One region of the Bacillus cereus group sp. RP43 genome, then DNA from elsewhere that is predicted to be linked to it. Evidence: riboswitches for the same ligand, from Rfam matches in the RefSeq annotation. Region 1 holds a riboswitch; each other region holds the start of a gene.

Region 1 (3,855 bases):
CACAGTTTTACGATTAATATTCGAATTTACGACATAAAATATGAGTTGTTCTAAAGTTTTTATGCAAAACTATTGCAAAATAGTTAAAAAACGAATATTATATATAACTGTTGTGAAAATTATTCGTAAAAAGAAAGGATGTTTATATGTTTAACCTTTCAAAACATAAAACTTCTATTAAAACTGAAATTATGGCAGGTATTATTACCTTTTTAACAATGGCATATATCATTGTCGTAAACCCTGTCATCCTTGGGGATGCAGGTGTTCCGTTTGAACAAGCATTTACAGCTACAATTATCGCTGCTGTTGTCGGAACATTATTTATGGCGATTTTTACTAATTTACCAATCGCAATTGCACCAGGTATGGGATTAAATGCTTACTTCTCTTATTCTGTTGTAAAAGCCCATGAAGGCATGACTTTCGCAATTGCATTCTCTGCTGTATTCGTAGCAGGTATGATTTTAATTTTGTTATCATTCACATCTTTCCGTACGAAATTAATGGAAGTAATTCCTGAGAACTTAAAACATGCACTTACTGCTGGTATCGGTCTTTTTATTGCTTTTATCGGTTTGCGCTTAACGGGAATTGTTACAAAAAATGATGCAAACTTAGTTGGGCTTGGCGATCTTCACTCTGCTCCAGTTCTACTAGCATTAGCTGGCCTTGGAATTACAATTATCCTTATGTCTTTAAATATAAACGGGGCACTATTTATCGGAATGTTATTAACTGGGATTATCGCTTACTTCACAGGTCAATTAACATTCTCAAGCGGCGTTACATCAATGCCTGGATTACCAGAAGGAATTATCGTTTCAAACCCAATTACTGCTGTTTCTGATGTAATTAATTACGGATTATACGGCGTTGTGTTCTCATTCTTCCTCGTTACACTATTTGATACAACAGGAACATTACTTGGTGTAGCACAACAAGGCGGATTTATTAAAGACGGAAAGCTTCCAAAAGCAGGACGAGCTCTTCTATCTGACTCATTCTCAGCAACAATTGGAGCTATGTTCGGAACAACACCATCAACAGCTTACATTGAATCGTCTGCTGGTGTTGCAGCTGGTGGTCGTACTGGTTTAACAACTGTTACAGTAGCTGTTCTATTTGCATTAGCAGCATTCTTTGGACCGTTAGTTAGCGCTGTTTCTGGCGTTTCAGCTATTACAGCACCATCATTAATTATCGTTGGTAGTCTTATGATGGGCTCAGTTCGCCACATCGATTGGGATACATTCGATGAAGCATTCCCAGCATTTTTAGTAATCTTAAGCATGCCACTTACATCAAGTATCTCAACAGGTATTGCACTTGGATTTATTTCATATCCACTTATGAAAGTGGCAAAAGGACAATTCCGTGCTGTTCACCCACTTGTGTATTTATTCGGGATCTTGTTCGCTTATCAATTAGTTTTCTTACCACATTAAACTCCCTCTTTATGAGGGAGTTTTTTTATGAAAAACTATTTGACAACACTACAAACTTATGGAATAATTCGAAATAGTTGAATATTCGATGTCTTATCAAGAGCAGGTGGAGGGATGAGCCCTACGAAGCCCGGCAACCGACCCATTTATGGGCACGGTGCTAATTCTTACAACACGTTGTGTTGAAAGATAAGAGTAATATGATAAGGCGTCTTTTCTATATGAAAAGGCGTTTTTCATTTTCACTCCCTCCCCTCTCTTCTTAGTTTAGGGGGGATTTTTTTATGAAGAAATTGTATTCCATCGTACTTATTTTTCTATTACTTACATTGACAGCTTGTACAAATGAACAAGATGCTATCTCTTCACAAAAGCAACAAACTGTGAAAAAAGTAACTACAACAGTAGAAAATCATTTACAAACAGAAATTCCAAGCCAAGTAAAAAAGCCATTAAAAATCGCATTAATTATGCAAATGTCCATCGGAACTTTTTCCTCTCAATATATTGAGGGTGTCAAAAAACAAGTCGAGCTATTCGGCGGTAGTGTGCAAGTCTACAATTCTGATAATGATTTAGCAAAAATGGTAGCAAATCTAGATACTGCTATTAATTCAAAAGTTGATGGTATTTTAATTGATCACGGTCGCTCTGAAGCACTAAAACCCGGAGTAGAAAAAGCATTACAAGCGAATATTCCTGTAGTGGCATTTGATAACGACCTACGCCTACCTGGTGTAACGATTATTGATCAAGATGACTATAGTCTTGCATGGAAATCATTAAAAACGTTAGCTGAAGATTTGAATGGTCAAGGGAATATCGCAGTCGTATGGGTTGGCGGATTCGCTCCAATGGAACGTCGCAATGTTATCATTGATGCTTTTTATAAACGCTATCCAAATATACAAGAAGTGGCACGATTCGGTACCGCTAGCACTAACACACCACTTGATACACAAACACAAGTAGAAGCTTTACTAAAGAAACATCCGAAAAAAGGAGATTTACAAGCTATTTTCGCTTCTTGGGATGAGTTTGCTAAAGGAGTTGTCAAAGCACTTGAACAAGCTGGTCGTACAGATATAAAAGTATACGGCATTGACTTAAGTAATGAAGATTTACAACTCATGCAAAAAGAAGATTCCCCTTGGACTGCTACCGCTGCTACTGATCCAGCTGAAGTAGGTAACGTTCAAGTACGATTCTTATATAAAAAAATCGCTGGTGAACAAACGCCAGATATTTATTCACTAGAACCTTATTTAGTAAAGAAAAATAGTTTACCAAAAGAAAATATAACAATGAATCAATTATCAAAATATATAAACGGTTGGGGAGACTCAAAAGATGCGTATTCTCCTTGGATGAAAAAATTAGAGAAGGAGAAAAAATGATGACATTCTCTCTTCAAAACATTACACATTCTTATCATGTCTCTACACCTGTTCTAGAAGATGTTTCAATTCATATTCAAAAAGGAAAAGTTCATGCTTTACTAGGAATGAACGGTGCTGGAAAAAGTACTTTACTAAAAATAGCAACTGGTGAAATTCAGCCAGTTGCTGGCGATATAAAAATCGATAATCAGTCTATTTCCTTTACTTCTCCACGTGTTGCAAAAAAACATGGTATTTCTTTCGTGACACAAGAAGTGGATTACGGCCTTATTCCTGGATTATCTATATTAGAAAATGTACTAATCGATCATTTAGCAATGCAAAATAAAGTACTATTTTCAAAATCAAAATTAGTCGTGCTCGCTAAACAACATTTGCAAACTGTACAGGTCGATTTAAATGTTTCGGAAGATGTTTCAAACTGCTCATTACATGAAAAACAATTACTTCTTATCGCAAGAGCTTTATCTAACAATACAAATTATCTTTTATTAGATGAGCCTACTTCTTCTCTTGGACCAAAAGAAGTTGAAACCTTTGGGAAACTATTAAAAAATTTAACATCAAAAGGAATTGGCATCATCCTAATTTCTCATCGTTTATCAGAGATTCGAAATTTCGCGGATGATGTAACTGTATTACATAACGGTAAAGTTGCACTTTCTGAAGCTATTACAAAGATTACAGATCAACAAATTGTGGAAGCAATGACTGGAAAACAACTTACACTTCCTATTAATACAGCACCAAAACGCGGAAAAGAAGAATTATTGAAAGTACAAGAACTTCAATTACACAAGGACCATTCTCCCCTTTCTCTCACCATACGGAAAGGTGAAACTGTTGTGATATACGGATTAATTGGAAGCGGTAAAACAACACTTGCTGAAACTTTATTTGGTGCTCGTCATACTTATCACGCAGAAATAGACGGTCAAAATATAACGATTAAAACACCACGAGATGCGATTAAAGCTAAAATCGCACTTGTACCAGAAGAAAGAAGA
Region 2 (3,855 bases), 620 kb from region 1:
ACCAATTAATATAGAAATAATTCCACATACTCCAACTAAAATTGGATAAAATGCATATGGTAACAATTCGATCGGAGATAACGCAGCAAATCCTGCCGCTGTTAACATTTGAGCACCATATGGAATTAACCCTTGTATACAGCATGAGAAAAGATCCAGTACACTCGCTGATTTACGCGGATCAATTTCATACTGATCCGCAATGTTTTTCGCAAGCGGACCTGTAAAAATGATAGAGATTGTATTATTTGCTGTACACATATTCGTCATACTCACTAAGCCAGCAATACCAAACTCTGCTCCTTTTTTCGAACGAATATTACGTGTTAAAAGATTCATTAAATATTGAATGCCACCATTATACTGGATAAGTTCAACCATACCACCGATTAAAATGGCAAGTAACACTAACTCCATCATACTGCCCATTCCAGTCGTTACACTTTTAAAGAAACTCTCTAACGTATAACTTCCATCTATAAGACCGATAACACCAGATAGTACCGTTCCACCAGTTAATACAATGAGTACATTCCAGCCAAGTAGTGCTGTAACAAGTACACCTGCGTATGGTAAAATCTTCACCCAATCAAATGTATGAGCTTTAATTTCTGTATCATTACCTAAAGTAATCATTACTAATAGTACAATTGTAATGACTGCAGCTGGCAATACAATTAAAAAATTCGTTTTAAACTTATCTTTCATTTCTGTTCCTTGCGAACGAACAGCAGCAATTGTCGTATCAGAAATAAATGATAAATTATCGCCAAACATCGCTCCGCCCACAACAGTAGCCATCGTAAGCGCAATTGAGATATCAGTTTGCCCACTAATACCTACAGCAATCGGTGCTAATGCAGCAATTGTTCCCATTGAAGTTCCCATCGCTAATGAAATAAATGCCCCTATAACAAAAATTCCAGCAACGATAAATCCTTGGGGTAAAATAGATAACGCTAAGTTAACAGTGGAATCAACTCCACCCATTCCTTTTGCCGTTTCAGAAAACGCCCCTGCAAGTACAAAAATCAGAACCATGATCATAATATCAGGGTTTCCTGCACCTTTAGCAAATCGTTCTACTTTCACATTAAAGCTTTCCTTACGATTCATCACTAAAGCAATTCCTACAGCAATTGAAATCGCTACAAGTATCGGCAATTTATAGAAATCACCTGTAATAATCCCAGAACCAATAAATAGCGCCAAAAATATTCCAAGTGGTAATAAAGCTAAACCATTTCCTCTCGTTTCTTTCAAAGTATCATCTCTCCCTAGTTTTCAACCTTTTCTAATGAATAACAAAAGACCTCTTCCAATGAGAAGAGGTCTTATACATCTATAAGAAACACTCTTCTCATCTTTCAAGCACATGCTTGCTGGATTTGGCACAGCACTCTGAAATCGAGTCCGCTGCCGAGGCATCGTAGGGCCAGTCCCTCCGCCTCTCTTTATAAGAAGGTTTCATATTTATTTTTTAATAATAATTTCTTTTCTAACTTTACTCGCTTACAAAACAAAAGTCAATTATTTTTTGTATAGATTTTTTTGGTAATTATACAAAAAGGTGAATAAACCAATCATTTTAACTTTTCGATTTCTTTATCCAATATTGAGATCCAATAAAATTCTCTATTTTTTATCGTCGCGATAATCCATTTTGTTGTATTCCATGCTAACTCATATTCTTCTTTTGTAACATCACCAGTTTTATAAGCATCCTCTAACTCGTCTTCATCCAGTACATAGATCTCACCGTTCGGTAACAATACCACATCTAAATATAAATCATCAAAATAAGGTAAACCACGATCGTCTATTTTAAATTCTTTTGTCACATCGATATAATATTGCACTAATTGTTTTTGATTGTCTAACATAGCTGTAATCGCAAAGTTATTTCCGTTTGTAAAATATTGCATCCATGTATACCCATCACCTGCAATGCAAAGCTCTTTACTATTGTATTCTTTATAACTAGGCTCTCTCACCTTTTTTATATCCAATATTCCTAACATACCTGCTTCAACTTGTTTTACTGTGTATGTCTTCTCTATTAATCGCTTCCACGTAGAACCATCACCGTACTTACGTTTCATAACTTTCTCTCCTCTTCTACATACAGAAAAGCTCTCACATAATATGTGAGAGCTTTTCAAATCATAATTAAGCCGCTTGACCCTTTTCAGATATCTCTTTTAAATAGGCTTGTCCTTTTTCAGCGTCATATTGACCTTCCCACTTAGACATAACTACAGCCGCTAAAGAGTTACCTACAACGTTAACTGCTGTACGAGCCATATCTAGAATACGGTCAATACCTGCAATAAACGCTAAACCTTCAGCTGGAATACCTACTGTACCAAGTGTTGCTAATAATACAACGAATGATACGCCCGGTACACCCGCGATACCTTTTGATGTAACCATTAATACAAGTAATAACGTAATTTGTTGTGTAATGGATAATTCAATACCGTACATTTGCGCTAAGAAAATTGCCGCAATTGCTTGATATAAAGTTGATCCATCTAAGTTAAATGAATAACCCGTTGGAATAACGAAAGATGTAATTGCTTTCGGACAACCGAATTTTTCCATTTTCTCCATAATTTTCGGTAAAACCGTTTCTGAACTTGCTGTAGAGTACGCTAAGATCAGCTCGTCTTTTAAAATTTTAAAGAATTGGAAAATGTTAATACCGAATATTTTCGCTGTAAGCCCTAATACAACTACAACGAAGAAGATCATTGCTCCGTATACTACAATGAGTAATTTCCCTAATGGAATTAATGAAGCTAATCCGAATGTAGAAACTGTAACACCAATTAATGCGAATACACCAAATGGTGCAAACTTCATAACTTGGTTCGTTACATAAAACATTGCATCTGCTACACCTTGGAAAAATTGTAGAACTGGTTTGCCACGCTCACCAATTGCTGCTACACCTAAACCAAATAATACTGAGAAGAAGATAATAGCAAGCATATCACCTTCAGCTAATGATTTCATAATGTTCGTCGGAACAATATTTACAAATGTATCCGCAAACGAATGACTTTGTACTTGCTCTGTCGTAGCTGTATATTTAGAAATATCTGTTTTTGTTAACTTATCCATATCAACGCCTTTTCCAGGTTGGAAAATGTTCGCTATTAATAGACCAACAACAATTGCAAGTGTTGTAATAATTTCAAAGTAAATAATTGTTTTTCCGCCTAGTCGACCTAACTTCTTAACATCGCCAACACCAGCAACTCCAACAACAATACTCGCTACAACAATCGGTACAACAATCATCTTAATTAATCGGATGAAAATATCACCAATTGGTTGTAAGTACTTCACCACTTCCGGATTGCCAAAGAAAATAGCTCCAACTGCAATACCGAGCGCAAGTCCTATTAAAATTTGCCATGCAAGTCCTATTCTTTTCATACTTGTGGTAACCCCCTCTTCGATGTGTCACTCTATCTCTCATTCTATCTCTATAAAACATGAAATTAAGAGTATTACATATTATTCGACAATTCACTACATTTTGTCCCTGTTAAAAATCATAAATCAAAAATTAAAATCTGACAACAAAATAAGTTTGCCCGAACGCAAATAATTTTCTTGACAAAAATAAACCTCATGTCAGAAAACCTCACATGAAATCGATTCCTCACTAGTGATTGATAGATTTTTAAAGTACTGTTTCATCATGGAAAACCCCATCATTTTCCATGATTTTTAAAAAAAAATATAGAAATTGATAACTTTTTCTATACATTCAAGAATTTTAACTTTATGACAAACGCTACGAAAAGATACTAAATTCCGACAAAACTTAGCAAATTTATAAAG
Region 3 (3,855 bases), 570 kb from region 1:
GATCCCTTGTTCTTGTAAAAATGATAAGGCACGGTGTACTTCATTTTTTTCACCTTGCATATGAACGACCAGTTTCCCATATGCCTCATGTTTTAACTGCGTAATATTGCCTGATAAAATATTGGGATATACTTGAAAACGTTTTGTAGCGACAGCTAACGCTGGTTCTCCTGAAGTGGTTCCTATAAATGAAAGTGTTACGATTTCTCCAGTATTTTGTAGCTCTTTCTGTACCTCTTCTGGAATTTTAGCTGCAAATGCGCTATTTACAAATTTCTTCGTTGTTACATGTTGTGGGTTTGTAAAAATATCTTTTACGGTTCCACTTTCGATTACCGCTCCATGTTCCATAACGGCAACTTGGTCACAAATACGCTGGATGACATTCATTTCGTGTGTAATTAGTAAAATCGTAATCCCGATTTCTTCATTAATCTTTAATAATAAATCAAGAATAGAATCGGTCGTTTCCGGATCTAATGCGCTCGTTGCTTCATCGCTTAATAAAACTTCAGGCTCATGAGATAGTGCGCGAGCGATCGCTACACGTTGTTTTTGACCACCAGATAATTCACTTGGATAGGCATCTTTTCTATTAAAAAGATCAACAATGCGTAAATACTTTTCTACCCTTTTTTCAATTTCATTTTTGGGAAGACCAGATAGACGTAAGGGTAGTGCGATGTTTTCATAAACGGTAACGGTTTTAAGTAAATTGAATCCTTGAAAAATCATGCCGATTTTTTGTCTCGCTTTTGCTAGTTCCTTTGTCGATAAGGTTGTTAAATCTTGTTCGTTTATAATGATATTTCCTGTCGTTGGTTTTTCTAATAAATTTACACAACGATTTAATGTACTTTTACCAGCGCCGCTATATCCAATGATTCCGAATACTTCGCCCTTTTTTACTCTAAGGGAAGTTGGTTTAAGGGCCTCAACATTCCCTTTTTTTGTTGAGAATACTTTGGAGACGTTTTTTAATTCAATCATTATAGTCAACTCCTACCAAGACGGTAAAACAGAACCATCGAATTTTTTCTCAATGAAATCTTTTACTTCTTTAGATTGATAAGCTTTCTTCAATTTATTTACAACTGCATCATCTTTATTTTCAGTACGAACAACGACCCAGTTCACATATGGTGAATCTTTTCCTTCGCGGAAAATCGAATCTTTTGCTGGACTTAATTTTGCACCTAATGCAAAGTTTGTATTAATCGCAGCTGCCTTCACTTCACCTAGCTGCGTTGGTAATTGAGATGCCTCTAATTCAACAATCTTTAAATTTTTCGGATTTTCAATTACATCTTTTGCAGTCGCTTTTTCTGTAGCTTTTGGATCCACTTTTAAAACCCCTGCTTTTTCAAATAGCTTTAAAGCACGCAACTCATTTGTTGGATCGTTTGGGACAGCAATTGCGTCGCCCTCTTTTAATTCTTTTACATCTTTTAAGTTTTTAGAGTATATGCCCATAGGGAATGTTACTGTGGAAAATACTTCAGTTAATTTCATATTACGTTCAGCTTTAAATACGTCTAAATAAGATTTAGTTTGATAGCTGTTTACATCGAGGCTTTTTTCATCTAAAGATACGTTTGGCGCTACATAATCATTAAATACTTTTACATCGATTTGGAGACCATCTTTTGCTGCAACTTCTTTCACCTTTTCAAAAATTTGTTCATGCGGTCCGCCTGTTACACCGACAGTAATCTTTTTCTCATCTAATGCTTTTACCTCTTTATCAGAATTAGCACCACATGCACCTAACAATAATACAGCCCCACTTACAATACTTAATAATACCTTTTTCATCTATAATTCCCCCTTAATATACGTTCCAAAATAAAAAGCACCTCTCAAAAATAAGAGAGGTGCCGAATAGACGAAATAGGTTCCTCTCTTATCTTCCAAAACGAAAATCGTTCTGCAGGAATTAGCACCTTAGCTTATACGTTCTAAGCTCGGTTGCCGGGCATCATCGGGCCAGTCCCTCCGCCACTCTTGATAAGAGTATGTGTATGTAGTTTTTAAATATGGTACTAATAGTAAATCTTACAAAAAGAATTGTCAATGTTATTTTCTGAATATATTTTATTTTAAGGTAATAGAAACATTACCTTTTTTATGTCCGGTCTCTACGTACGTATGAGCCTCTGAAATTTCTTCTAACGGATAAGTTTTATCAATAACTGGCTTTAATTTTTCTTCTTCCGTTAGCATTTTTAGTAGAAGCATATCTTCTTTACTCACTTTTGCCATCGTTCCATTGACCGACACGTATTTACCGTTAGCGGTTAATGCTTTCTTGCAATGGGATTTTTTAATTTTTCCAACTGCATCAAATATAATATCGTAGCGTTCAGCCCGCTTTGTAAAATCTTCTTTCGTATAATCAATTACGTGATTAGCTCCTAAAGATTGCACTAGTTCAAAATTTGAATTACTACAAACAGCTGTAATGGTCGCGCCAAAATATTTAGCAAGTTGTACGGCAGCTGTTCCTACTGAACCAGATGCGCCATATATAAGTACTTGTTGCCCTTTTCTTATACGTCCTTTTCTCAGGAAGTGTAATGCTGAAGTTCCACCAAAAGGAATAACGGCAGCTTCTTCATACGTCACATTGGTAGGTTTTAATGATATCAATCCGCTTTCATGTACACATGTATATTCTGCATAACCACCGACATTAAGCTCTGTTAATGCGAAAACTTGGTCTCCTTTTTTAAATTGAGTTACATCTGTTCCTATTTCTTCGATTTCACCAGATAGCTCCACGCCGAGTATAGGCTTTCTTGGTTTTTTAAAACCTAATATAATCCGCATAGGAATCCAAAATAAAAGGGGGCTATTAAAGCCGCGCATTCTACAATCTCCAGTTGTTACACTTGTTGCGTGAATTTTAACTAATACTTCATTTTTTTTTGGAGTAGGTTTCTCTACATCTTGAAGTTTGAGAACATTAGGCGGCCCATACTTTGTGCAAATAATTGCTTTCATAATGACCTCCTGAATTTAGTTGTTTTTATTTACATCATATTTAAGTATTTCTTTAAACATGTTGTTATTCGAGAAATAAAGTTAAATAGAAATATTAAAAAGTATATAGATTTCAAAGGAAAATAGATGATATCCTTTTGAAAAGGAGGAGAAATTATGAAAAAACTTATTTTAACTTCTAGTATGATCCTTGCAGTTATTTTAGGTGCAGGGTGTAGTAATGAGAAAACAACAAAGACTGATGAACCGAAAAAAGAAGCCATGCAGAAAGAAAAAGAGTTAGCAGCGAAGGATGTTTTCAAGAAAACGAATGACGCTTTTAAAAATGAAGAAAATGTAACGATGACATATGATGTAGAGATAAAAGCTGAAGGAACAGAGATGAATATACTAAAGGCTAAAATGCAATTAGAGCCAAAGAAAAAGAATTCTCGTTCTGAAATGAATATTTCTGGTACAGATGTTGTAGTGTATGCTGTGGATGGTAAAGTTGCTGGTCAGGTGAAAAATCCTAATACAGGAGAAGTTATATCTGTACCGGAGGAGCAATTAAATACTGGCGAGATGAAAGCAACTCAAGATATTGTAGATAATTTAGAAGTGCCAGCAGTAGTTTTAGATAAAATGAAGATGGAGAAAAGTGGAGACAAGTATAAACTGAAGTTCATATTAAAAGGGAAAGAAACAGAAAGTATGTTAGCTAGCATGGATGAAACGCAGAAGAAAATGCTACAAGCACAAAACGCAAAGATAGAAGAAGTAGATGCAGAATATATCATTACAAAAGATTTTAAATATGAATCAGCGAAGATAGATATGATTATGAGTAGTAATGGTGAGGATAAGACACAC
Region 4 (3,855 bases), 410 kb from region 1:
GATGCTCGTTTAATGAAAGAAGAAATCTTCGGACCAGTAGTAGCATTCTGTAAAGCAAAAGATTTTGATCATGCACTTGCAATTGCAAACAATACAGAATACGGTTTAACAGGAGCAGTTGTTACTAACAACCGTGACCATATTGAAAAAGCACGTGAAGACTTCCACGTTGGTAACTTATACTTCAACCGTGGATGTACTGGTGCAATCGTAGGTTACCAACCATTCGGTGGCTTTAACATGTCTGGTACAGACTCTAAAGCTGGTGGCCCTGACTACTTAGCACTTCACATGCAAGCAAAAACTACTTCTGAAACTTTATAAGAAATAGTAGAAGAGATCTTCGCAGTCTGCGAAGATCTCTTTTTTGAAAAACTCTCTATATGTGGATTAAAGCATAAATTGGTCTGCAAATTAATTGTATATTGTCTATTTTATATATGTTTTTTCATTTTCCACTAAGCTAAAATAAAATTAATAAACAATAAATTTTCTAAAGAACTAAAAACAAACCATATATTACCATTCGGTGGTTAGAACTAGCTAAACCCTATTAATATCGGGATAAACATGAAAATAGAAACAAAACAGCGAGAAAAATTGACTTATTAGTCATATTTTTTAGTATTCATTTTTAGAATTTCCTGTATAATACAATTTGAAAGAAAATCTATGGTTAGACAAGAGAACACTCCTTTCGGTTTTGCTCACTGAAAGGAGTGTTTTTTTTAGGTCGCTAAAAACTCTTCTGTACTCATTACATTGGCGTATACTCCATTTAAACTTGCCAAAATTGTATTATGAATATAAACAGCTGGTATAGTAGCATTCTTAAATGAAAGATCTTTTGTAGCACAAGCATCGTGTATTACGGTACAGTGAAGGCCAAAATCAAAAGCAGCTCTTACTGTAGCATCAATACACATATGGGTCATCATCCCGCATATTACGACGTGCTCAATTCCTGAACGTTGTAATTGTTCTAGAAGATCAGTTTCTCGGAAGCTATTTGGATAATGTTTAAGGATAACGGTTTCCTCTCTAAGTGGACGGACATTTTCGTGAATATGGACACCTTCTGTATTGGGTAGGAAAAAAGTAGCGCTATCTTTTATAGCTACATGCTGGATATGAAAAATAGGTTCGTTTCGTATTCTAAAATGTTGTAGTAGCTGACTAGTATATTCACTTGCTTCTACTGGATTACGTAATTCCATCTTTCCATTTGGAAAATAATCATTTTGAATATCGACGAGCAAAAGGGCTGTTTTCATATATTTATCTTCCTCCGATTTCATATTCAAATACTGTTATTCAATTAATAGAGAAGGTTTCCCTTTTTAAAAATATGAGGGTTAAGAATTTTACATAACTTAAAAAATCAATATTGTATTGTGGTTTTTTTATTTGAAAATTTTAATAGAGAAATAATTAATATTTTTCCGAAAAATGTATTGACTCTTATTATTCTGAGTTCTATAATGAGAATTAATTAAATGACAATTAAATCGATACACTCTTATCCAGAGAGGTGGAGGGACTGGCCCTACGATACCTCAGCAACGGGTTTTTTAATACCGTGCTAATTCCAGCAAGCTTAAAGTAAGCTTGGAAGATGAGAAGATGTGAACGAGTACATATAAGTGCTCTCCTTCTTATCTTTTACAAGTGATAAGAAGGAGAGCACTTTTTATTTTACCTCGAAAGCTCTACTTCAAGTTTTACAGCATATAGGAGGGAAGAAAATGATTTCTTTTAACAATGTAAGTAAAGTATATGAATCAGGTGGGCAATCTGTTCATGCGGTGGAGGATGTAACATTATCAGTTGAAAAGGGCGAAATTTTTGGCATTATCGGATTTAGTGGTGCTGGAAAGAGTACGTTATTACGTTTAGTAAATATGTTAGAACGACCAACTGCAGGAACAATTTCAATAGACGATAAAGATATTACAGCATTATCGACGAAGGAGTTACGGAAACTAAGACAAAGAATTGGGATGATTTTTCAAAGCTTTAATCTATTTAATTCAAGAACAGTGTTTGGGAACATTGCTTATCCATTAAGGTTAGCGAAATTGCCGAAGAATGAGATAAAAGAAAGAGTGAATGAACTACTAAAATTTGTTGGTTTGGAAGATAAAGCGAACTATTATCCAGAACAGTTATCAGGTGGGCAAAAGCAGCGTGTTGGGATTGCAAGAGCACTTGCGACATCACCGGATATTCTCATATGTGATGAGGCAACATCAGCTTTAGATCCGGAAACAACAACAGAAATCTTAAATTTATTAAAGAAAGTAAATAGAGAGTACAATTTAACGATTCTACTTATTACACATGAAATGCACGTTGTGAAAGAAATTTGTCATCGTGTAGCTGTTATGGAAAAAGGAAAAGTTATTGAAGAAGGAAAACTGTTTGACGTTTTTACACAGCCAAAAACAAAAACAACTCAAAATTTTGTACGCTCTGTTATTAATGATCATTTACCAGAAAGTGTTCTAGCAAAAATTCAAAACGGGGGCCAGATTTACCGCCTGACTTTTACTGGTGAAGAGACAGGGCAGCCTGTACTATCGTATATTGCGAAAAATTATAACGTTGATGTAAATGTTCTTTACGGAAATATTATTGAACTCCAAAATGTTTTATTTGGAAATCTTCTTGTAGAACTACAAGGTGAACAGAAAGAAATTCAAAAAGCATTACAACATCTAAGACTGCAAGTGCAGCTGAAGGAGGTAGAAGCTCATGCGAGTTGATTGGAGTGTTTTTTGGCCTCGCATATTAGATGCGACAGGGGATACCCTCTTAATGGTAATTGTAACCCTTATATTTGCCACAATACTAGGTATACCTCTAGGTTTACTTTTATATGTAACGCGCAAAGGGAACTTTTTAGAAAATAAATGGGTCTTTTCTATTCTTAATATCGTGATTAATACAATTCGTCCGGTTCCATTCATTATCTTTTTAGTAGCTTTAAGCCCGATAACAAGAAGTGTTATTGGAACGACGATTGGAACAGCAGCAGCAATCTTCCCAATGACGTTAGTTGCTTCAATTGGTATTGCGAGAATGGTTGAAACAAATCTTGTTTCTGTTCCGAAAGGAGTAATTGAAGCAGCACAAGCAATGGGGGCTTCACCGCTTAGAATTGTTTTTGAAATCCTCGTGCCAGAAGCGTTGGCTCCATTAATCTTAGGTGTAACGTTTATGACAGTTGGTTTAATTGAATTTTCAGCAGTTGCTGGGCTTGTCGGTGGTGGCGGTCTTGGTGACTTAGCAATGACATATGGTTATCAACGTTTTGATACATCAGTGATGTTCGTAACGGTTGTTTTACTTATCATTCTCGTACAGATAGCTCAAAATTTAGGAAACTACTTTGCGAAAGTCTTTTTACGCAGATCATAAAAAGGAAGAAGGGAAAAGAAAATGAAGAAAATTTTAGCATTTGCATTATCAGCGATCGTAGGGATTTCAGCGTTAAGCGGCTGCTCAGGTGGAGACACAGGTGCAGGAGCGAAAGAGAAAGTAGTTCGCGTCGGTGTAACTGGAACAGATGGAGACGCTTGGGAAATTTTAAAGAAAAAAGCTGAAAAAGAAGGCATTAAGATTAAACTGGTTGAGTTCTCTGATTACACAACGCCCAACAAAGCGTTAGCTGATGGAGATATTGAACTAAACTCATTCCAGCACATTGCTTTCTTAGAGCAATTTAAAAAAGAGCATAAGTTAGATATTACAGCTGTTGGTACGACGCAAATTGCACCGATGGGCTTATACTCTGAAAAATATAAGAAAGCAAATGACATCCCAGATGGTTCAGAAATTGCTATTCCAAATGAT

What was found. A riboswitch is a leader RNA that binds a small molecule or an ion and turns the genes downstream of it on or off. The one in region 1 is predicted to bind S-adenosylmethionine.
Positions count from the first base shown of each region.
Region 2: it holds a riboswitch for S-adenosylmethionine, as region 1 does, so the genes downstream of both, QCI75_RS19700 (Na+/H+ antiporter NhaC family protein) here and QCI75_RS22965 (sugar ABC transporter substrate-binding protein) in region 1, are expected to answer to the same signal.
Region 3: it holds a riboswitch for S-adenosylmethionine, as region 1 does, so the genes downstream of both, QCI75_RS25795 (MetQ/NlpA family ABC transporter substrate-binding protein) here and QCI75_RS22965 (sugar ABC transporter substrate-binding protein) in region 1, are expected to answer to the same signal.
Region 4: it holds a riboswitch for S-adenosylmethionine, as region 1 does, so the genes downstream of both, QCI75_RS25000 (methionine ABC transporter ATP-binding protein) here and QCI75_RS22965 (sugar ABC transporter substrate-binding protein) in region 1, are expected to answer to the same signal.

Region 1 is NZ_JARVHQ010000001.1:4,408,307-4,412,161, forward strand. It holds gene QCI75_RS22960 (NCS2 family permease) at 147-1,448, shown strand; SAM riboswitch class I at 1,539-1,644, shown strand; gene QCI75_RS22965 (sugar ABC transporter substrate-binding protein) at 1,733-2,845, shown strand; gene QCI75_RS22970 (sugar ABC transporter ATP-binding protein) at 2,842-3,855, shown strand, end outside.
Region 2 is NZ_JARVHQ010000001.1:3,783,459-3,787,313, forward strand. It holds gene QCI75_RS19700 (Na+/H+ antiporter NhaC family protein) at 1-1,263, opposite strand, end outside; SAM riboswitch class I at 1,358-1,463, opposite strand; gene QCI75_RS19705 (ribonuclease FAU-1 family protein) at 1,584-2,102, opposite strand; gene gltP (glutamate/aspartate:proton symporter GltP) at 2,170-3,444, opposite strand.
Region 3 is NZ_JARVHQ010000001.1:4,978,706-4,982,560, reverse strand. It holds gene QCI75_RS25800 (methionine ABC transporter ATP-binding protein) at 1-990, opposite strand, end outside; gene QCI75_RS25795 (MetQ/NlpA family ABC transporter substrate-binding protein) at 1,003-1,815, opposite strand; SAM riboswitch class I at 1,901-2,014, opposite strand; gene QCI75_RS25790 (NAD(P)-dependent alcohol dehydrogenase) at 2,095-3,003, opposite strand; gene QCI75_RS25785 (hypothetical protein) at 3,160-3,855, shown strand, end outside.
Region 4 is NZ_JARVHQ010000001.1:4,819,581-4,823,435, reverse strand. It holds gene pruA (L-glutamate gamma-semialdehyde dehydrogenase) at 1-324, shown strand, start outside; gene QCI75_RS25005 (cysteine hydrolase family protein) at 729-1,274, opposite strand; SAM riboswitch class I at 1,517-1,622, shown strand; gene QCI75_RS25000 (methionine ABC transporter ATP-binding protein) at 1,746-2,765, shown strand; gene QCI75_RS24995 (methionine ABC transporter permease) at 2,755-3,420, shown strand; gene QCI75_RS24990 (MetQ/NlpA family ABC transporter substrate-binding protein) at 3,442-3,855, shown strand, end outside.